4 regions of the Paenibacillus sp. FSL E2-0190 genome follow, and region 1 is predicted to be linked to each of the others. Evidence: riboswitches for the same ligand, from Rfam matches in the RefSeq annotation. Region 1 holds a riboswitch; each other region holds the start of a gene.
What was found. Region 1 has a riboswitch for cobalamin ahead of NST25_RS03900 (S-layer homology domain-containing protein). Riboswitches for the same ligand answer to the same signal wherever they lie in the genome.

Region 1 (5,748 bases):
TTTCGATGGAGTGGTTCCGCCACCATTGCTGCCGCCATTTCCTTCACCATTTCCGCTACCATTACCGTTACCCCCGTCGCCGCCAGGTGTTTGTACTGCACTGGAAGCATACGCAATGTAGTCAGTGAAGTGATTGGTTTTTACAATTAAGTCATTTCCACTATCATAGGCATACTCAGACTTACCGCTTGCAAAACCTAAGTCATCACTTGCAAATTTTTGAATGGCATGAGGGGTGCCATTTTGAATATAAGCAGCTTCTTTTCCTTTAAGGTCCTTAAAGGTTAACGTAATAAATTGACTGAATTCTACTCTTGCACTACTACCCATGGAAAATGCTTGAAGAATGTTATCAAGCTTCTTGTCCCCAGGAATAATCTGATTCACACTATCTTTTAGTGCAGATTCTGCACCGGTTAAAGCTGAAATCAGTTCAATCGCAGAGGCATCCCCACTTGTAACTTTTGCACCCTTAGGAATGACTACAGATACGTTACCTTTTATGGCCTCTATCTGAGGAAGGTCGCTGTTACTTGGTAAATTGACACTAACCTTCGATTGATTTTCTTCCGAAATAGCTACTGTGATTTCTTTGTTGCTATCTCCAGCGCTGATCGGAACGATATAATCATTAGCGTCATTTGGGATTTCAACTTTCGGGTTCTCCCCAGAAGGTAACGGAAGTTCTTTCGGACCCTCTGGTTGCCCAGGCCCCGGTTCTTCTGGTTGTTCCAGTTGCACATCATTCATATCAAAGAGACGGTTGCTATGATTGATCAGACGATCATAGGACACAAGTGCATACGTACCTTGGTCCGTTGCCATATTGTCTACTTTGCCTGTGAGGATATGCTTAAATCCACCCTCAGGTGCAGCAAAGCTAAGTAATGCATCAATAAGCGAATTTCCACTTTTAACAAATCTAGCGTCAGTGTGCGGATCTACGCCTACACCAGTTAAGGCTACAATTACCTGCGAGATACTTTCGCTGCTAGTGCTTCCCCAGCTTGTAAATCCGCCTTGATTGTTTTGGTTATCGGACAGCCATTGGATGGCCCGATCCACGGCGGCTTTTACATCATCACGGGATGCATAATAAGGTGCAAGAGCTTGCATCGCCATCGCAGTCATATCGACATCGGCTTTAGTTACGCCTAATGCCCAGCCACCAGCTTCTGCTGTACCTTTTTTAACCTCTTTATCTAAAATATACTGAACTAGTTTTTCTCTTGTGGTCTGTTCTGTAACTCCATCAACTACAGGAATCTCATAGTTATGGCTATCTAACGCGATCAGAGCAAAAATCGGACCATTATTGCCTTGCTTTTGGATATATTGATAATCAGCGAGTGCTTTTCTCAGATCATATCCCGCAACATTTGTGATATCTTTTCCGATAGAGGTAAGTCCTAATATTGCTCTGGAATTCTCTGTGCTTTTATTGGCGTCGAGTTTTCCATCCTCTTTAATGGTTGATGCTATTTTCGTAGCTACATTGTTGTAATAAAGATCGTAATAACCGTTAGGTACTGTATAGTTCGCCCGGGCCAGAGAAAGGATCGACCATTCTCCGCTGCCTGTTCCAAACGTTGGATTCTTTACAGTATTTAAAATATAAGCAAGGTTTTTATCTAACTGTTGTTTGACGGCAACTGTAGTTTCCAGTTTGTAAGTAACCTGATAAGTTACATTTGTTTTGTTTCCAGCTCCGTCAAGAGCCGTTACAGTAATTGCATTACTGCCTGAATTCAGAGTAGCTTTGTACTCCCCATTTGCAGGTGATAAAGTAACTCCATTCAGCTTCACTTCTGGAGTAATGTCACTATATACATTGTCTGTGACAGCTACTTTGAAGCTTATTTCTTTATTGGATACTTCCTGTTTATCTTGTATGCCACTTACTGTAATAACAGGGGGTTCTATGTCTAATGCATTATTAAGACCGACAAGCGCATGATCTACACTTATTTGAGAGCTTGCCATGTTTTCGAGCACGGAATAGGCTTCATAAACTGCCGATTGCACTACTGGTCTGTCCAAAATAGTTTCTTTATTAGGGGCACTGTTAATCTCGGCGATTTCCGCAGTTAAAGCATCCTTATTGGCAAGTTGAACTGGGATTTCCCCCCAGCCGCCAAGATCAGAACCATAGCCATAAGTGGTGAACTGAGTTCGAATGATGTCACCGTCTTGAGGCTTATAATCGGTCATCCCAAACGGAGGAAACACATTATTTACTGCATACATCCAACCCGACATGGAGGTGTAGTCAAACTGACTTAACCACTCTGAGTCTGCTTTAGTGCCGACTGTATTCCCATCGGCTGAAATCATATCTAAAATATATTGTGGAATATTGACTTCGCTTCTGCCACTATCTTTAACTTCTGATAAATAAAAACCACTATCTATATTTCCTAAATATCTATAATTCCCATCACCTAGCGCACGTGTTATTAAAGATGCGCCATTATCGCCTTCATAAATCGGAACTTTAATAGGTTCCTTAATATACCCTTGGCCTAAGGTGAATTTCTCCACGGATACAGATACATACCCTTTAAGGGTAGAGCTTGCTCCATCTGCTTGAGCCGGGATTACACTTGTAGAGAATGTCGTAATAAATACAGCTACAATAAGTAACCACGCTAAAAACTTATTTTTCTTCATTTTTCCATAACCCTTCCCTTCATACCTATGATAAAAAACAGAATAAACTTTCTCATAACCACAAAAAAACCACTCAACATAAACGTCAAGAGGTTAAGATAGTGAACCACAATAATAGCTGGCAAACACTATTCAAGCACCTCTCTATCGATCGTAGAGTTTGATGGTGTAACAGAAAAAGGCAGATATTCTGGCTCAAGTATCATCACCCTTGCTGCCTTCCCAGTTTCCCAGTGGCATTTTGCAAGGACTCCTCTTTCACAGCGGCGGGACCGCGCGGGATTCACACCCGCTTTCCATTTAACCAATCTATGATTGTACTTCCGCAACATTCATAGTTGGCACCTATTTCTAATTTTAAATTTTCATGCTTCATCATATCTAATATATATGCTTTTGTCATGTTATATTTCTTTTTTGTATAACGGGCAGCTAGAGATAATCCTATTGAATAACCAATTTCTACGAGTAGGGTTATTCAAATAATTTCTTTATCCAACTGTGGGGTAAATTAATTTAAATCACTAATTCTTATATGAATTTACCACAAATTAGTAAGGTACTCGCTAAGTGTATTCTATGTTAGGGTATATTCAGAAAGCGTTTACAAAATAAAACTGGAGGTGTTTGTGTTCATCTAACCACCGAGTACAGCGTCAAAGCCAGGTCCAAGCATCCTAAATTTATCTCACAAAGGAGAATTCAATGACTACGCGAATCCAGAAATCCTTCTTATCATTGACACTTGTCACCGCTCTTCTGCTCTCTCTGTTCTCATCCATGGCCGCAGCTGCAACTAAGGACGAGCAACAAGCTAAGGCAGCGCCAAAGAGTAAGATCCAATCCTATGTAGACGAAATGCAGCCCGGATGGAACCTTGGCAATACTTTAGATGCTACAGGTGAGGATGAAACCTCCTGGGGCAATCCACGTGTGACCCAAGATCTTATTAAAAAGATCGCCGCTCAAGGCTATAAAAGCATTCGGATTCCTGTGACCTGGGATACTCACATGGGTGCGGCACCAGACTATACCCTAGAAAAGGCCTACCTCGACCGTGTGGAAGAAGTTGTCGGCTGGGCACTGGACGCCAAGCTTTATGTCATGATTAATGTCCATCATGATTCCTGGCTATGGGTAAGCCATATGGAAGAAAAACACGATGAAACGCTGGCGCGTTATGATGCAGCCTGGACTCAAATTGCCGATCGCTTCAAGGACAAATCCGATAAGCTGATGTTCGAGAGCATAAATGAGCCTCGGTTCACCGATGGTGGAAGCACAGACGAAGCAAAAATGGAGCAAATGCTTACTGAACTTAATAACTCTTTCTATCAAATCGTGCGGAAATCCGGTGGGAAAAACGACCTCCGCCCACTTGTATTACCTTCATTAGAGTCTTCACCTACGCAAACAAGAATGGATCATCTCTATAAGACGATTACGGCTCTGAACGATCCAAATATTATTGCGACCGTTCACTTCTATGGCTTCTGGCCTTTTAGTGTGAACATTGCCGGCTACACCACGTTTGAAAAAGATACAAAAAACGATATCACTCAAACTTTTGATAACGTTTACAATACATTTGTAGCTAAAGGCATCCCTGTCATCGTCGGCGAATTTGGTTTATTAGGTTTCGATAAAGACACGGGTGTGATTGAACAGGGCGAGAAGCTTAAATTCTTTGAGTATCTGACTTATTATTTGAAAGAAAAGAAAATGACTTCCATGCTCTGGGATAACGGGCAGCATTTCAACCGTAAAACTTATAAGTGGTCTGATCCTGAACTCCACAATGTATTAATGTCTGGTCTGAAGGAGCGTTCCTCCAGCACCGAAAGCGATTTGGTCTACCTAAAAAAAGGTGCACAAATCAAAGATACCAAGGTTAAGCTGAACCTGAACGGAAATAAGCTAACCACCATTAGTGCCAACGGAAAGTATCTGACCAAAGGTAAAGATTACACCTTAAATGGTGAGGAGCTCATCCTCAAAGCCAGCCAACTTAAAAAGCTCACAGCTTCCCAAAAATACGGTGAAAATGCCGTGCTGACTCTGAAATTCAACAAGGGTGTTGCGTGGAGACTTAAGGTGATTGTGTATGACACAGCTAAATTAAGCGATGCAAAAGGCACGACTGAATCCTTTGCCATTCCGACCACCTTTAATGGTAACCAGCTTGCCACAATGGAAGCTGTATATACCGCTGGTGGCAATGCAGGTCCGCAGGACTGGACTCCATTTAAGGAATTCGGCAATACCTTCTCACCTTCTTATAACACTAAAGAAATCAAGCTGCTTCCCGCGTTCTTTAAAGATGTTAAAGACGGCGAGGTAATCCTGAAGTTCCACTTCTGGAATGGTGATATCATCACCTACAAGATCACGAAGAGCGGAACAAACGTTGTAGGAAAGTCCTCTTAACCCCCCGTCCTGTTAACAACACAAATAGGGGTGTCCTTCGCAGGAACATCCCTATTTGTATTGCACCGATCACATATAAACCTCGTCATACGAAATTATCATCAACCGATAAATTAAATAAACGCCAAGATAGGCTCCGGTAATAAGAAACATTGGATTTAAAAATATCGCATGGATCGAGGTCATAAATACAGCATGATCTCTTAATATTTCGTAAATTGCCAAGGCAGAAATATTTCCAAAGATAATCGTACTTAAGATCGAAACAACATTAAAAACCATACGCCACTTTATCGATTTCCCCTGTAACATCAGCATAACAATGGGAACAAGAATACTACCAAGTACGATTAGAAATTTCATCCAGCTCACCTCGGTAATTTTTTAATCGTCCAGTTCCACACTTTCGATTTGTCCGTCTGCATTTACCGTCCACTCGATTTCAACGCCATTGTTCAATCCGAGCTTGTCTTCATCTTCAATGACTATATGATCAGGAATCGTTAAGGTTTGCTCTTTACCGCCCTCCACTTGAACAGTAACCTGTTTACCCTTAACCGCAGTGATCCTTCCGTCATATTCAATCTGCTGCAAAACAATCTTTTGATTCGGATCTGTGATGGTGACCCGCTTGCCTCCGTCAGTTAGCAG
Region 2 (5,748 bases), 170 kb from region 1:
CCTTTTATTTGGCTGCTGCATAAGCTGAAGTATATTGAGGGGAGCGACGGCCCGTGAATGTTTTCTCAGGGTCAACAATCGCCCAACAGATGTACACCCGCGAACGTCGCGGAGTGTTTCGTTCCACAGAAGGCTTCGATACGGTAGCGAAATCAGATAGTCTAGACAATAATTTTGTGAAAAAAATCCTTCATCCCTTCTGCCTCTACGATGCTCCTGCGGAGTTAACCGCACGTGGAGAGAAGGATGAGGCTGCATATCCTGGTGCGCTGCACCTATTTCATGCTGAGAACGGGGATACAGTTATTGGGCTTAGTCGTTATCAAGCGGCCGATTTCACAGGCCAACGAAGCGCTTTTTTTGCACATAACTATGTAGTTCCTGCTTCACGTTCCGAAGAAATTGTGCAGAGCTATGGAGACTGGCTGCATGCTGATTTTGCAGAGCGTTATACGGGAGAGCTTGGTGGAACCTTGCCGGAGCTGCCCTCTATTCCAGTTGTTCGCACAGACCGCAGCCCTGATCCAATCGCAGGCTTACGCTTGTTAGGGATTGATGAAGGGATATTCAAGGCGTTATTGCAAGCCGTAATGCTCTCTGTAGCAGGTAAGAAAAAAATCTATGTGGCTCTAAACGTACCTATCACCGAGTTGTCCGCGCGGGCGGTGGAGCTTACAGAAATTCTGTATAGCGTGCTGCCGTATGAATTCCGCCGTAGATTAGGCGTGATTACGTATGCGAATGAACCGCAAAGCCGTAAATATATACATCTTAGCTTTGTGGAAAAAGGTTCACTTCGTCCCGGTGACCGCAGTATTGAGAAGGATTATACCTTTGATTTGGCTTCCGGACGGATGGGGAATGTCGATTTTGGCGAGACCCGCCAGCTTTATGCTGATTTGGTGTGGAAGCTATTACTGCTGAATCCAGGAGATATTAACGACTTCGTAAGCTTCGCCGATCAGATTCTCCGTGGAGAGAGTCCTGAGCACAAGCTATCCCTTTCTTTCTATAATGAGCTGGCTATATTTTATGAGATTGAGCAAGGGAACGAGCATTTATATACGGAAAACAAGAGTGCGGTGCTAAGTGGTTTGCTTTCTTACCTTAAACCAGACGGTGCAATTCATTCTAGAATCCGCTTGAATGATATTTTCTTAGAACGGTTTGACCGGGAATTTGATCTGATTCGGCAAAGAAATGTGCCAGATCCGGCGATTATGGAATGCTTTAAAGAGTATTTTGTACTTAAGGATCACAATTACAGGGTCAGAATCGTGGATTATTTCATCAATGGGATGCTTCATAGTGTGGAAGCGGGCCGCAAGGATATTTTGAGTGCTGCTTACGGGATCATTGAGAGTAATGATGAGTTAAGTGCAGCTTACTTCCAGCGCGTGATGTCTGAAACTTATTTCCGTAAGCAGCTACTTGAGCCTTATATGGAATCAAGACTAGCTGCGGCGTCCAGATCTGCGGATATTCTGAGCTTTGTGCTCCATTGGGGGCGGTTCCTGCCAGTGGCGTTAGAGCAGTCTTTTGCTCAAAATGCTGTGAAGGATTATTTGCTAGAAAAGCTCCAGCTGGAGCATGATCCGGTGGCTTCTGTGGCGGAAATTCATGAAATTGTAGATAAGGCAGAAAAAGATCGCCGCAAAGGAACAGGAGTTGCTCCTAAGGCACTCTCCCTAATGCAGGATCTTGCTGCTTCAGCAGATAGATTCTTACTGAACCGCTTATCGCTTTCTGATATGACGCAGGAGGAGCTTCTGGAGGTAGTTTTTTTACGGTATGGTAATGTTGTCGATTGGCAGCCGCCACTGGATAGGATTAGCAAGCAGAAAGAGAATGCGCTGCGTGCCGCTTACCGCTGGTTTGGTGAAGAGAAGCCGAATGAGGAGATTTTTACAGGATTGTCTCCGCAGGAACTAGACGATGTGCAGCTACTGGGTCGTCGTTTGCTAAAAGAGGCGCGTGTTCTGGAACCCTTTGAACGGCTTCCGCTAGCCTTTTACTACACAACTCAGCGTGAAGGGGGTCCGCTGGATTACGATGCGCTTCTGGAGCTGTTAAAGCGTAAAGCCGGTTCCGACAAAGAAATCATCTATCGGTTTTTTGCTTGGTCGCAAGGCAATCCTTTATTTACGGTTTCGAATAAAAAGCTGCAACCGGGTTACCGTAAGGCGATTCTGAAGTATTTCCTGAGCAGTGATCGTGAAGCGTTCAAGAATCGGGAATTCCGAAAGAACTATGTCGCGGCAGCTCGGCCTGCTCTGCAAAATGTGTACAATGAAGCCCGTTCCCAACTGGCTTCCCCGCTGGCGCGCTGGATCAGCCGCAGCCGATTTCGACTCTTAATCTCCGGCTCCATTACGGGTATTCTGGTGATTATTGCAATTATCGTATTCAGTATGCTGCGTCCGGATGATACGAAGACGGCTCTGCCGGGGACAAGCCCTGAGCCGACCCCTGTTCAGAGTGCAGGCAATATGCTGCCTCCAGCTTCAGTATACTTGAAGGATCAGAGCGTCGAAGGAGATAAGGGGAGCAGCATATTGGTGTTCACCTTCGCAAGTGCAGATGACTGTGTGCAGTTTCAACCGACTGAGATTAGTTTAATGTCTTCGTCTACAGAGATAGATAAAAGCTTTAAGGTCGCTGCTACAAATGGGACTTGTCCAGTGCCGTCAACGGATGGGACGGATGAGGGAAACGCTGCTGACGAGTCAGATGCCGCTGGCACTACTGGAGGAACAGCAGAAGGTGCAGATGCTACTAATGCTGTAGCTGATGCATCTCCGTCTCCTACGCCTTCCTCTAATACTGAGGACAGCACTGGGTTGCCTTCCGCAACAGCTGTGACTGAAGGTGAACAACCTTCCTATCAGGTTGAGGTTACATTGGAGCCTGGAGCGACAATTCTAGAGAAAAGTATGATCAAAGCCGGAAGATTTACATTGATCGTAGATCCCGACCCTAATATTCCACCAGCTTCTGATTCAAGTGCTGAACCCTCCCCGACTGCAAGTCCGGATGGAACAGTCGAATAACAAGCTTTCTGAACAGCAATAACTACCGGAAGGTGGCGTATTGCTGTTCATTTTTTTGCTGCCCATACTAAGCTTTTCTATAGACATGCTATGTATTAATAGATATGATTATGGATGTCAAAATAAGATACTACATACTGGAAAAGGTGCAGACTCTATCAATCTAGTCGTCTGCTTAAAAGGGAAGTCCGGTGCAAGAGTCCGGCGCGGTCCCGCCACTGTATGTGCGGAGCGTTTCTTCTATAAACCACTGCCCCGAAGGTAGGGTGGGAAGGTGAAGAACAGCGATGAAGCATTAGCCAGGAGACCTGCCTTTTTCGTGAGCGTTTCTATTCTTCGTGGGGTAAGAATGTGGAACATATACAGATGGACTGTTGGCAGGAAGCAAGCGCCGCAGCCTCGATTTGTAATCTTCCCTGACCGCCCTCCAAAGGGGCGGTCTTTATGTTATGCATCTTATTCCCGGCAGTACCCATTCTTATACAGAAAGAGGTTAAACAATGAAGAAAATCATGTCTTCCAAGTTTGTAGCACTTGGGCTGGCCTTATTCATGGTCATTTCAATTCTAGGAACATCTCTTGCTCCGGCAGGACAAATATTTGCAGAAGCGAGCGCTGGCGCCGGTCTGGAGGCAACTGCTGCGGAGCGGATTAATGTTGCGGATGCGACTTATGCGGCTGCAGAATATCTCTTGAAAGGTGGCGTGCAATCGGATTGGCAAGCCATTGGATTAGCGCAAGGAGGGTACAAGCTGCCGGCTAGTTACCTTTCAGAGCTTGAGAAAAAAGTAAAGGATGCAGCTGGCGATTTCACCAATGTAACCGATTATGCTCGAATCGTGCTCGCAGTGAGAGCGATTGGTGCAGATCCTACTAGCTTTGCTGGTAACGGAACGACTCCTGGCTATAATCTGATTGAGAAAATTTATAATAATAGCAAGCTCAGTGAACAGACGCTTAATAATCCGGTATATGCTTTACTTGCGCTGGATTCTGGTAAATATAATATCCCAAGTGACGCGAAATGGACGGCGGATAAGCTCCTTACGGAGATTCTCTCCAAACAGAATCCGGATGGGGGCTTTGCACTAACCTCAGGCGCAAGTGAGCCTGATATGACAGCGATAACCTTGACGGCTCTGGCGGCACATAAAAATAATCCCGAAGCCTACTTAGCAGGGCTACAAGCCGTAGCTTGGTTATCTGCAGCTCAAGATAGCCATGGGGGTTACGGTGACAGTGCTGAAAGTAGCGCACAAGCAATCCTTGGACTCACATCCTTCGGAGTTGATCCTAGTGGATTAGAATACACCAAAAACAAAGTGGATCTAATGGAGAACCTGCTCAGCTATCGTCTAGCTGATGGTAGCTTCACCCATAGCCGTGGTGGAAGCAGTAATACTCTGGCGACAGAGCAAGGGCTTCAGGCGCTGGTTGCCTATAATTTGCTGTATAAAGGAAGCAACAGTAAGCTATACGATTTTTCCAAATCCTCCATTCAGAGCTCACTCATCTACGCTCCAGTAACGATTGAGGGACCACAGGCCACGTTGGCACAAGGGTACGCCTATGCTGGCAACGCACTTGGAGCGTTAGAGAAGCTGGCGCTTCAAACGAACTTGCCGATCACGAATCCTTCGGGCAGTTATGTGACTGGCATCGGAAATATTGCTGCTGGAAGCTTTGGTGGTTATGACGGATGGATGTATGTTGTATCGCGTGACGGAAAATGGATTAATCCCGATGTAGGCATGAGTGATTTTGTACTTAAAGATTCAGATCAGGTACTGGTTTATTATGCCGGAGACGACACTAAGCTTGTGGATTCCGTTACGCTTTCCAAAGCAAATCTTAAAGAGGGCGATTCTTTTACCGTCACTGTAACTAGTAAGACGTGGAAATGGGACGCTGCTACGAATACTTCCTCTCCTGTAACTGCAAAAGCTGCGGGTGTTCAGGTCCAAATTGGAGCTCACAAGGTAACGACGAATGCTAAAGGTGAGGCCGTATTCTCAGGAAATCTGCCCGCAGGTGACTATACACTGACTGTAACTGGCTACCGTGAAGGCAAAGCCCCAACGATTGCTAAATATACAAAAGCTCTAAAGGTGATTTCTAAGAATGTAACAGCTTCGCTTACCGTTGAAGGCCCGGAAGGGTTGATTAGTGAGGGGACTTTAAAAGCCTCCAATGCCCTTGAAGCATTGCAACAACTAGGGTCTACCGATGATTTTAAAGTAGATATCACCAAATCGTCTTATGGCAACTTTGTATCAGGTATCCATGGAGTTTCGCAAGGTACTTACGACGGATGGTGGAGCTTCGTGGTATCACGCGGCGGGGAGTGGATATATCCAAGTGTGGGTATGGATGCGTTCGAACTACAGGAATCCGATCGTGTGCTTGTCTATTATGCAGGAGAAAATACACAGGTTGTAGATGCTGTGGTGCTTACCCCATCACAGCCAAAAGCTAATGAAGCTTTTACTGTAAAGGTTTCACAGAAAAAGTGGGTGTGGAATCAGGACAGCTTCACTTCTGATCCGGTTACCTCACCAGCTGCAGGTGTGCAGGTTTCGATTGGTGATAAGAAGGTAATCACGAATGAACAAGGTGTAGCTGTTGTTGATGGGGGTCTCCCGGCAAATAGCTATACACTGACTGTTACCGGTTATGCTAAAGACAGCGTACCGAGCGT
Region 3 (5,748 bases), 360 kb from region 1:
CTCTTCTGGATAAGCTTTGTAGCGGCGATGGACGGCAGCTTTTTTATAAAGGGTAGTCAGAAGGGCGCGGGCAGCTGCGAACTTCCAGTTAGGCTCTTCTTTTGTTACAAGCTCTAGAGCGCTCATGGTGAAGGCGTTGCTGATTTCTTCTCCGCTTACCGAGTCACGACGCAGTTTGGAATTCACTCCACGCAGCAAAGTTTCTTTATTTAGTTGATCGAGACCTTCCAGAATACGGTCAGCGTAGACGGAAAGACGGTTCTCATCAAAAGCCAGTTGGCGATTATCCGGTTTTACTACGAATTGCGGCATGGTTAGTTCATCCCTTCTTATTTCAAATTAATTTTCAATATCAAAAATTGATATATTATAGCGCAGCAGGCTGCCACAGAAAGACCTCCGAGCCGTTCATGCTGGCCGGAATGTCGATAATGCGTTGGTTGGAGCTTCCCCGGTAGAGAAGCGTAGTATCTTTCAGTTCTTCTACAAATCTTCCATCTATTAACACCTGACACTGTTTAAGTAGATTCCACTCCGGCGTACCGGGAAGGGCTGTAAGTTCTTCGTACGTATAACCACTGTAAATCCAGATTGAGAACCCTGGCAGTACAGTGCGAAGCTCATGAATGAACCCCAGCAACTCTTCTGCTGAGAAAAAAGGATCGCCGCCTGCCAGTGTCAGACCATCCAGCAAAGGGTTAGCGGCGATTTCTGCAATGATTTCATGTTGTCGTTCTAAGGTGAAGACTTCTCCATATTTAAAGTTCCATGTCTCGGGATTAAAACATCCCGGGCAACGATGGCGGCAGCCGCTGAGAAAGAGGACGGCCCGCATGCCCTCTCCCTCGTTAATCGACTCCGGATAGTAACCGCAAATATTCATAGATGCTTAACGCGATCCCGAACTTCAGCTTGTTTGGCGGCATTAAAGCGGGTCTGATAGTCGCCGGTTAAATAACCTGTAACTCTGCGCAAACGGCGGATGTGCACGTCATTCTCATTTGCGTTGCAGGAAGGACAGTTTGTCCCAATTACGCCTTCGTATCCACAGCTGGAGCAGCGGTCAATCGGATGGTTAATGCTGAAATAACTGACCTGTTGTTCGAGCGCATATTTAATGATTTTGATAAAAGCCGATGGGTTGTTGCGGGCATTGCCGTTTAATTCGACATAAGAAATAGCCCCGGCATTGCAGTATTCATGGAAAGGAGCTTCCAAGCTGATCTTCTGAGCAGCACCCAGATCGAAGTATACAGGGATGTGAAAAGAGTTCGTATAATATTCACGGTCGGTTACGCCCGGAATGGAACCCAGTACCTTGCGGTCAACTTTGGTGAATTTACCGGACAAACCTTCTGCTGGAGTTGCGAACAGGGTGATGTTAAGATCCAGTTCCTCACTTTTCCGATCGCAATAGTCCCGCATATGACGCACGATAGCCAGCGCCTTGGCATGAACTTCCATATCCTCGCCATGGTGTTTGCCGTACATAGCTTTCATACATTCCGCCATACCGATGAAGCCAAGAGACAGACTGCCATGCTTCAGCAGATCGCCTACAGTGTCATCGGGTGCAAGATGTTCGCCGCCTTCCCAAACGCCTTCTCGCATCATGAAATCGGAAGCTTTAGCTTTTTGTGCGGTTTGGATGTGGAAGCGATGGAGAAGTCCTTCCAGCGCAATATCCATATAATGATTTAGATCTTCATAGAAGCCAGCTTCATCTGCGACGGTACGTCTGCCTGTTACTGTGCCGTGTGCCAGACCTAGCCGAACCAGATTTAGTGTATTAAAGGAAAGGTTGCCCTTCCCAGAGCAATGATTACGCCCAAAACGGTCACCGAGCACTCGGGTTCGGCAGCCCATTGTAGCGAACTCCGTATCAGGATCACTTGAATCATAATACTGCAAGTTGAGCGGAGCGTCCAGATTAGCGAAGTTTGGATATAGTCTGCGCGCAGAACATTCAGCTGCTTTTAGGAACAGTTCATAGTTAGGATCGCCTTGCTGTTGATTGATTCCTTGCTTGCATTTGAAGATTTGAATCGGGAACACTGGTGTTTCTCCGCTGCCAAGTCCGTTCATAGTTGCGGTTAGCAGAGAACTGATCACAAGCTGACCTTCTGGTGAAGTACAAGTACCGTAGTTGATGCTGGTAAACGGTATTTGTCCACCGGATCGGCTGGACATGGTATTCAGATTATGTACCATACTTTCAGCCGCTTGCAGGGTTTCGATTTCGGTTTCCTTTAGTGCAAAACGGAACGCTCTTGGATATGACTCCGCCAGATCGGTCCGGCTCATCGTAATCTCGCCCAAAGATTCGTCAGCTTGTCCTTCTTCAAAATAATCCAGACCCTTGCGGAACAGCTTGGCGAAGGATTTGGTTACATAAGGTGCCAGATCGTAATCGAGTTTATTGGCGGATACACCACCATATTGAGCATTTTGCTGGGATTGGAAAATAATCGCTACCAGAGACATAGCTGTCATTATTGAGTTCGGAGGACGAACGCTGCCGTTGCCGGTATTGAAACCTTCACGGAGAAGTTTATCAAACGGGATAAAAATACAGTTCGTCGTTCCAATCGCGTATTGATCCAGATCATGCACATAGACGACATTGTCATCAATAGCCTGCACTAGCTGTGGCGGCATCGTAAAATTGCGGGCGTACCATTTTGAATATTCACTGCCGAACTTGCTCATTTTACCGGAGAAACTCTCTCCATTCAAATTGGCATTCTCGCGCAATAGGTCCATATCCCGACTGTCGATAATATCCCGGCCTAAATCAATGAGCTCTTCTAAAAGAACTTCCCGTGCATTTTCTACTCCATTAAATTGTCTCTCCAACAACGTCATTGTACAGCTCTCCTCTCAGTATAAAAGAAAAACATCTATCATCAAATCCATATATCCATAAGAAGTTGGACTGCTATAAGCAGTCGTATATTTGTTCAGATTACATAAAAAAAGCATCCCCTACCCGAGGATGGCAGAAAATGCCCGATGCGTTATGTAAATATCCACACGGATATTTGCAGAGGTCTCTACGTAGATGACCGCATGCGGACACCATCCCTGTTCCTCGCAGGCATCAATAGTTGGTGTCGTCGAAACAGGTAGGTCTCCTGGCTTCCGTGGGATCTCTCGGCGCCTTCCCAAGGGTGTTCCTAACCCTCAGTGGCATTTGCCGGGAGATGTGGATTCTCAAGCTTCCCAGAAGCTTAAGAAGGCCATCCGGTTACAGTGGCGGGACCGCAGCGGATTCTCACCGCGCTTCCCTATTAAGCTCTAAATCCGGTTAAGGATCAAAGCGCCTGTCTCCACTATATTTTGTTGTCGTTAGATAAAAATAACCCAAGATGTTGTGTTTGTAAACAGTTTTTTAGAAAACCCGCGCGGGGAGCGGGTTCTTTAAAAGTACTCCACAAATGATCCACAGGCTGTCCATAAGTAATCCACAATTGATCCACAGGGAGATGCGAAATGATTCATAAATTGTCCGAAAAGATGCCACAAAGAGTCCATAAATATAGTGCAGATGACCCTAGAATTTGCTCATGAGAAAATACCCTTAGCCCAAAGTCATATTTTGGAGTAATCAGAAGAAATAGAAGAGATAAGGGAGGATAATCTTGCTTAGTTTGTGACAGAGCGGTGGAATTGTTACAATGGAAGGAGACAGCTACTATAAAATTTCGAGGAGGTATTCTCATGCCTATTGCTGAAGTTACAGTTATTCCAATTGGAACAGGCAGTACCAGTCTTAGCAGCTATGTTGCGGATATGCAGCGGGTGCTGAAGACAGTAGAAGGGATTACTTATGAACTTACGTCCATGGGGACGATCATCGAAGGGCCTCTGCAACGCATTTTTGCCGCGGTAGAAGCTTTGCATGAGTCTCCTTTTTCCGCAGGTGCAGAACGTGTCTCTACCTCACTTAAAATAGACGACCGCCGCGATAAACCCTCTACTAGCCGTGGAAAGTTAGAGTCTGTGGAGCGTAAGCTACAGGTGGATTAGCAGTTTAGAAGGGCGGAAAACAGGGAGAATAGGCTTGCGTTTCTGGCTGAAAGTTGTATAATATTTTTTGTTTGGCAGAAAAACAGCGTTAAGCTGGTGTAGCTCAGGGGTAGAGCAACGCACTCGTAATGCGTAGGCCGGGGGTTCAATTCCCTTCACCAGCATCCTTACAAAGTCGATAGTGGCGCGTGTTCCCGGGTTTTTGGAACTGCGCCTTTTTTTGTACAAGCATCAACTTCTAACATTCTTCTAACCTTTAGTCGAGTAAAGTGGGTGTCTCGTCAATTTTCTCCACTTCTTTTCGGGTTCCTAGAATAGAATCTCCGATACATCGGGGCACAGCTTCCTGCAAGTTGGGGAGAACATGTGAATAAGTATCCAGGGTGATATTTATTGATGAATGGCCTAATCTTTCCTGAAGTCGAATATGATGGACAGCCCCTGCCGTTCCCTGTTCTTCTGGAGAAACGTATCAAGGAAGATAAGACATGGCGCGAAATCGCTAATGAAAACGGTATGACTAGTGGTCACTGTCGAGCAGATGGAAGGTGTGGCGCAAGCTGACAGCAATCAGAATGAAGAATGGTGGAGGAGGAGCAGCATAAGCTGCCTTTCTCTTGCGGGGGCAGATCGGTTAGATGGTAATTACTATAAAAATAAAAAAGACACCACAAGGTGTCTTAGTACAGATACTTTTCGCTCGAATTTCACGAGCTCGTCAGTGAACTGAGTTCATAAGCAAGACTGGCTACGGCTAACAGATGAAGAGATAAAGTAATATCAATGTTAAAATGTGCGGTAATATTAATTTTCATAGATAACCACGCTCCTAAAGTATAAATACACATAAAGAAAACTTTATAAAGCGCTTGGCCTGCCATCATCAGTGCCAGGTAGCCATCCTGTACAGACGCCTTAGCGTTTCGACAATAACATTATACTTAATATTTTGTGTTTTGCCAAAAAAAGGACCCCCAATTCTTGGTCGGGGTGGCGGTTCTGTGTGGTTTCTCAGCGCTTTGGAATCATGATGGTCATTGAGGCTCCACGCACGCGGCTGCAGAATGATCAAATGGAAGTTACGTTTCGGTGTTCATATCTGCTGCATGCTCTGAAATTGATTATCCAAATAACGGGCAGCAAGTTCAGAAGGTTAACGGATTTTTTATTGATACAGGTTGAATTTAATGTTTGATACTGTTGTTATGCTAACGGGAAAGGATAGTTTAATAAAGGAGTTACTTAAGACTGGAATAATGAGCAATGTGACAATTATGTCATTCTGAATTGAATATTGTTAGGTTAATCGATGGGGAAGTTTACTTGTCTCCCTTATACTGGAAATTAAATGATTTTATTTCCGAAAGGGGACAATGCACTGATGACTGATGTAATTAAAGCAATAATACTTGGCATAATAGAGGGCTTAACTGAATTTTTACCAGTATCATCTACTGGACATCTTATTCTAGCAGGCGATTTGCTTAGCTTTGAGGGAGATGCTGCAATAACTTTTAAAATTGTTATTCAGTTGGGTGCAGTGATGGCAGTTTTAATTCTTTATTGGAAAAGGTATTTGGAGATTGGGGTTAATATGATTAGAATGGATTTTTCCAAAAGCAAAGGATTAAATGTCATTCATATGATTTTGGCTATGTTACCAGCATTAACCCTATATCTTCTCTTCAAGGACACAATAAAAAGCCAATTATTTGGCCC
Region 4 (5,748 bases), 2.9 Mb from region 1:
TTCGTCAACGATTGTGCATAGACACTTTCTTTAACAGTCATAGGCTGTATAAATGCAACATCCGCGTAGATCACCGGTGGCTTAACGCAACGGGAACCGTAGGATTGAACCCAGCCATTACTAGTAAACAAGTATCCGTCCAGCTTTTCTCCGAAAAACTCCACCATATCTGTACGCTCGAACTCACCGTGGACCAGAACATCCAGACCTAGCTTTTCTTGGAAGGTAATTGCATCCGCGATCTGCTCACGAACAAATCCATCATAACGCTCCTGATTCCAGACCCCTTTACGCCATTTCAATCTCGCCTGACGCACTTCTACTGTCTGCGGGAAGCTACCAATTGTAGTGGTTGGCAGAAGTGGAAGCTGCCATTTCTCTTGCTGCACCTTTAAGCGTTCAGCAAAAGGCAAACTGCGTTGGTCCGGCAAAGCTGCAAGTGCAAGCACTTGCTCCGCCACATCCTTACGGCCACGCTCAGGTAGTGCGCGGAATGCTGCAATAGCTTCACGACTAGCGGCCAGCGCTGCTTTAGAAGCTTCTCCTTTATCTGCGAGGGCTGCTCCGAGCAAACTAAGCTCTGCAAGCTTCTCATCGGCAAAAGCTAACGCATTCTTAACTGTCGCCTTCTGCTTCACCTCACCTTGAACGGTGACTGGGACATGCAGCAGACTGCAAGAAGGCTGAAGAATAAGACGATCAAGCGGCACATGAACGCTGAGCTTTTCTACCAGTTGCAGCTTAGCGTCTAAATCGGAACGCCAGATGTTCCGTCCATCAATAATTCCGGCACCCAGCCATTTGTCCTTCGGCCAGCCAAGACGTTCGATAGAAGCCAGATTCGCTCCACCATCGTGCACAAAGTCAAGACCCAAGCCTTGAACAGGCAACTCTAGCAGTGCCTCCAACGGTTCAGCAGCTTCGAAATACGTCTGTAAAATAATATTCAAGCCCGGCACGGAGCCGGCAATTTCTGTGTATATCGAGTTAAGCAGTGTTAATTCTTCTTTACTTATGCCTGTAACAATCGCTGGCTCATCGATTTGTACCCAGCTTACCCCTTCTTGCTTCAGTTCCTGTAGCAGTTGAACATAGACTGGAACAAAACGTGCAGCAATCTTGGCGATATCTGCCGCTGCGTAACCTTTGGACAGCTTAAGGAAGGTATACAGACCTAAAAGTACCGGTTTACCTTCAATCCCTGCCTGCGATTTAGCAAAACGATAAGCCGCTAGAGGTTTATTTTCAGTCAAGCGTGGTGTTTGTGTGCCGATCTCTGGAACGATATAGTGATAGTTCGTATTAAACCATTTGGTCATCTCACAGGCAGTAGCCTCAGCATTACCACGGGCCATTGCAAAATAAAGATCAAGCCCGATGTCGCCGCCATCATACGTGTACCGTGGAGGTACAATTCCAAACATAACAGCCGTATCCAACACATGGTCATAAAAAGTAAAATCATTCACCGGAATAAGCTCAATTCCTGCCTCTTGCTGGGTCTTCAAATGCTGCAGCTGAATTGCTGCCATTTCGGAGCGGAATTGCTCTTCATTTATTTTCCCCTGCCAGTAGGCTTCCAGTGACTTTTTCCACTCGCGGTTCTTTCCGATTCTCGGATATCCAAGATTGCTTACTTTTACTTTATTCGTCATCTCGATACACTCCCTCTTCCATCTCTTATTTCAAACTCCAAAGCTACTTGCTTTCCTATAAAAAAGAGCGCCCTTCCCTAAAAAAGTCAAAGGGAAAGACGCCCATGATATACCCATGGTTAACGTCTAACACCTCCCTATCTTCCGTAGGTGAAGCAGTGCTGTTGAAACAGGCAGGTCTCCTGGCTAGCGGCGTCAACATCTTGAGCAGTCTTCCCAGCAGTAGTAAATTGCCAGTGACCTCTGTTGCTCGAGATTCTTCCGTTACAGTGGCGGGACCGCATCGGCTTCGAACCGAATTTCCCTATTAAGCCTACCGAATTACTATTTTCCGGTCAGCACCTGTCTCCGATATCATTCATCATTTGAGTGTCTTAATCTGATGTCATCATACGTGAAAGCCCCAGCAATCTGCAATAGATTACTGGGGCTTCTGTTATATCGATTCCTTATAACGGACTTAGAAAAATACGAAATATACTACAGCAGCAAGAATTATACGGTATATAGCAAACGGTAAGAGCTTGATACGATTGATCAGTTTTAAGAAGAAACGCATCGATAACAGCGCAAATAGGAAGGCACTAATAAAGCCTGCAATAAAAAACGGCAACGCGTCCATGGTGAAATATTGCCAGTTTTTCATCAGTGACAACAGACTGGCACCTGCCATGATGGGTACTGCCATAATAAACGTAAAATCAGCAGCGGCACGATGGCTCATCCCGAGGAGTACTCCACCAGAAATCGTCGAGCCCGAGCGTGAAAATCCAGGCCATAACGAAAAACACTGTACAAGACCTACACCAAGTGCCTGTTTGTATGTAATCTGATCTACACTCTCAGTTCTGATCTTCTTCGGCCCAAACAGATCGGCAATAATCATTAATATAGCCCCAATCACTAGACCAATTAACACTGTTGAGGTAGAGAATAAATGCTCATCAATATAATCATTAAACAGAACACCTAACACACCTGCAGGCACTAACCCTACCAGAACCTGAGTCAGCTTGAGATGCCCGCCCTGCTCCAACTGCGGTAGCTCCTCTGTTACAGGATCCAACTGCTTACGGCTGAAACGCTTTAAGCCTAACAAATCAATGAACCGATTTCTAAAGATCACAACAACCGCTAATATTGAACCCAGTTGAATAACTACTTTGAAGGTATTTGCTGTATATTGTCCAAATAACTCCTGTGATTTCAGCCACATATCATCAACAATAATCATATGACCCGTGGAGGATACTGGAGCAAATTCGGTTAAACCTTCAACAAGCCCCAAAATAATGGCTTTAATAATCGTTAATAGCTCCATGTGTTTCCCTCCTTTTTAATAGTCATTTCTATTATCAGTCCACTACCCGCTTAGCCCTCAGTGTTCATTCTCCGGCTGCGTTTGCGGAAGTACAGAAACCCAAGAATAACTAATCCGCCAGCAATTAGTACATAGACTACATTGGAGTACACATCCATGTACACGGCAATGTCTTCCCAGGATTCGCCCAATACCGCGCCAATAAGCACAAGCAGCAAATTCCATCCCAATGTGCCAATCGTTGTGAAGATCATAAATACTCCAAATTTCATGCCCGACATTCCCGCCGGAATCGAAATCAGACTGCGGACCAGCGGAACCATCCGACAAAACAATACAGTCCAGTAGCCATATTTATCAAACCAGGCGTCAGCCTTGTGGATATCTTTTTTACTGACCCTAATTAGGCTACCCCAGCGTTCAACCAGTTTCTCTAACCGGCTCACATCCAATAATCGGCCAATATAATAGAGAATTACTGCACCCAGTAGTGAACCAGCCGTGGCAGCAATGATTACACCAGGGATCGTCAAGCTCGTCGTAGTCGTCATAAATCCTCCAAAGGGCAGGATCACTTCTGAAGGAATTGGTGGAAATATATTTTCAAAGGCCAGCATCAGAAAAATACCGAAGTAACCAAACTGCTCCATAAAATCTGTAATCCATGCTTGCATCTTGTTACCCCCATTTCTCATATCAAGTTCTTCTTCAGGTTGCGTAAATAGCGGCTGCGAATAAAAAAGAAGTATAGTCCTTGAACAGCCAAATATCCGAGTAACACCGCGCCTGTCTCCGTTGCGATAGATAAGTAGAACAACCGTTGAAGCGCAATAAAGGCAAACACACTGTGTAAAATAGCTATTCCGACCGGCACAAAAAACAACAAAGACAGCTGAATCGTAACTATTCGATTGAGTTCTTTATCCGTAAGTCCCATCTTGGACAAAGTGGAATATTGATTGCGATCATGATCAAGATCGGTATATAACCGGAAGTAAAGAAAGCTGCCTGCCGCGATAAAAAAGACAGTACCCACCAGCAAGGAAGCAAAAAGCATTGTGTTATACAATGTTTTCTGAAGCTCAAACAGCGTGCCGCTGATCACAATCGCATACGGAGAATCACTTTCATAGGACTGTTTGCCTTTATGGGCAAGATCAGCAGCGATACCTACCGTCTGTGGAAAATCCTCTACATAAAAACCTGTATAAAGATCCGTCTGCACGGGATCAATAGCGCTGTAGAGCTCATCACTAATCACGACACCACTAAAATCCCCGCCATCTCTACCATCCAGCTCCGGCAATAAATATTCGGCGATGGGAACTTGCTCGGTATAACCTATTTCTTTAATGGCAAGTCCTTGCTGCAAGGAATAGACCGCTTTTACTCTGCCTTCTGTTAAACTGCGATCCCGCTGTGAACCAATCATCACCAGACCTTCGTTGCCCACCAGAGCACGCTCATCTGTTGGGAACCCTGCACGTTGCAGGGCGAGATTATAATCACTGAAAGCAATCAAGGGAAGGCGTAAAGTGCGATCGGGTCCAGTCTGAGCTTCAACCTCAGCATATTTAATCGGGATACTAAGCGCTTCATAAGGGAGTTCGTGCGTCTTGAGCTCTTCCTTAATTTCGTTCAGATGCTGATCAAAGGGTACATCCGCCTGATTTCCTTTGGCTACATAACCCACTGCTGCGGGATAATCCAATTTCAGTTCTCTGGAAAGTGTATGTATCGATGCAAATACCCCTACGGAAGTGAAGGAGACTGCGGATACAATCGTCACCATAAAAAACATTCGGCCATTCTCTTTCCAGCGGTAGGACAAACCGGATAAAGTGATGATATTCGTACGATGCCAATACAAGCGCCGAATGTCCTTAAGCAGCTTAACCAAACAAATACTTAGCTGGGTATAAAAGAGATACGTCCCGATAACCGTAATCGCAACGACCGGAAACATGACTTTCTCTACGGAAGCAGCTTTTGCAGTAGCCGCCATATAATAACCACTGATCAGCAGTACAGCAGAAATAATAGATAATACAAAGGATACTTTGGGTTCTTCTTCTGCCTTACGCTCTCCCTGAAACAGACGCATCAGTGACTCATTGCCTATAAAAACAAAGGTGCAAAGCGATATCAGAAAAAACAATAACACGAAGCTGCAAATCGTAAGCACAAGTGCCTGCCATGGGAGATGAAAGGTTAACAGGGGAATTCCCAAAAAAGTGGATCCGATCATCAAAAATAATTTGCCCAGAAGTAACCCGAGAAGGGTACCTGTCAGGATGGCAGAGGTGCCGATCATCATATTTTCCAGAAAAACCATGGTGTTCAGCTGTCTCTTCGTCATTCCATGCATCAATAAAATTCCGAACTCCATCTTGCGCGACTGCAGGAAGGATCCAACGGATACGAGTACGAACAAAGAACAAAAGACATAAATAATTGCCTCTGCCACCATCATCGTATGAGCCGCCGTACTATAAATTAAGCTCTTTGAAATATCCGGATGGTAAATAAACAAAGCGCACACGAAAAAGATCATCACCGAAAAAGCACTGACGACAAAATAAGCGGCATATTTGCGTTTATTACGTGTTACATTCCTATAAGCGAATTGCCGAAAGGTCATGGCTGGTTCCCCCAAGCAGAGACAGCATATCAATAATACTTTGGAAGAAAGCGCCTCTATTACTGCCCTTGTACATTTCACTATAGAAACGTCCGTCTTTAATAAAGATGACCCGGTTGCAAAAGCTTGCA

Region 2: another riboswitch for cobalamin. It lies ahead of NST25_RS04560 (DUF4430 domain-containing protein); the one in region 1 lies ahead of NST25_RS03900 (S-layer homology domain-containing protein).
Region 3: another riboswitch for cobalamin. It lies ahead of NST25_RS02380 (anaerobic ribonucleoside triphosphate reductase); the one in region 1 lies ahead of NST25_RS03900 (S-layer homology domain-containing protein).
Region 4: another riboswitch for cobalamin. It lies ahead of metE (5-methyltetrahydropteroyltriglutamate--homocysteine S-methyltransferase); the one in region 1 lies ahead of NST25_RS03900 (S-layer homology domain-containing protein).

Annotation. Positions count from the first base shown of each region.
Region 1 covers NZ_CP150306.1:902,402-908,149, reverse strand. The annotation lists gene NST25_RS03900 (S-layer homology domain-containing protein) at 1-2,670, opposite strand, end outside; cobalamin riboswitch at 2,833-3,034, opposite strand; gene NST25_RS03895 (cellulase family glycosylhydrolase) at 3,376-5,097, shown strand; gene NST25_RS03890 (transposase) at 5,167-5,460, opposite strand; gene NST25_RS03885 (hypothetical protein) at 5,482-5,748, opposite strand, start outside.
Region 2 covers NZ_CP150306.1:1,069,993-1,075,740, forward strand. The annotation lists gene NST25_RS04550 (hypothetical protein) at 1-57, shown strand, start outside; gene NST25_RS04555 (glycosyltransferase) at 54-3,050, shown strand; cobalamin riboswitch at 3,178-3,381, shown strand; gene NST25_RS04560 (DUF4430 domain-containing protein) at 3,551-5,748, shown strand, end outside.
Region 3 covers NZ_CP150306.1:544,467-550,214, forward strand. The annotation lists gene NST25_RS02370 (ribonucleoside-diphosphate reductase subunit alpha) at 1-312, opposite strand, end outside; gene nrdG (anaerobic ribonucleoside-triphosphate reductase activating protein) at 368-883, opposite strand; gene NST25_RS02380 (anaerobic ribonucleoside triphosphate reductase) at 880-2,865, opposite strand; cobalamin riboswitch at 3,107-3,342, opposite strand; gene NST25_RS02385 (MTH1187 family thiamine-binding protein) at 3,721-4,029, shown strand; tRNA gene NST25_RS02390 (tRNA-Thr) at 4,122-4,193, shown strand; gene NST25_RS02395 (hypothetical protein) at 4,426-4,593, shown strand; gene NST25_RS02400 (undecaprenyl-diphosphate phosphatase) at 5,411-5,748, shown strand, end outside.
Region 4 covers NZ_CP150306.1:5,039,428-5,045,175, forward strand. The annotation lists gene metE (5-methyltetrahydropteroyltriglutamate--homocysteine S-methyltransferase) at 1-1,655, opposite strand, end outside; cobalamin riboswitch at 1,810-2,016, opposite strand; gene NST25_RS22305 (undecaprenyl-diphosphate phosphatase) at 2,116-2,976, opposite strand; gene NST25_RS22310 (DedA family protein) at 3,027-3,650, opposite strand; gene NST25_RS22315 (FtsX-like permease family protein) at 3,668-5,617, opposite strand; gene NST25_RS22320 (ABC transporter ATP-binding protein) at 5,592-5,748, opposite strand, start outside.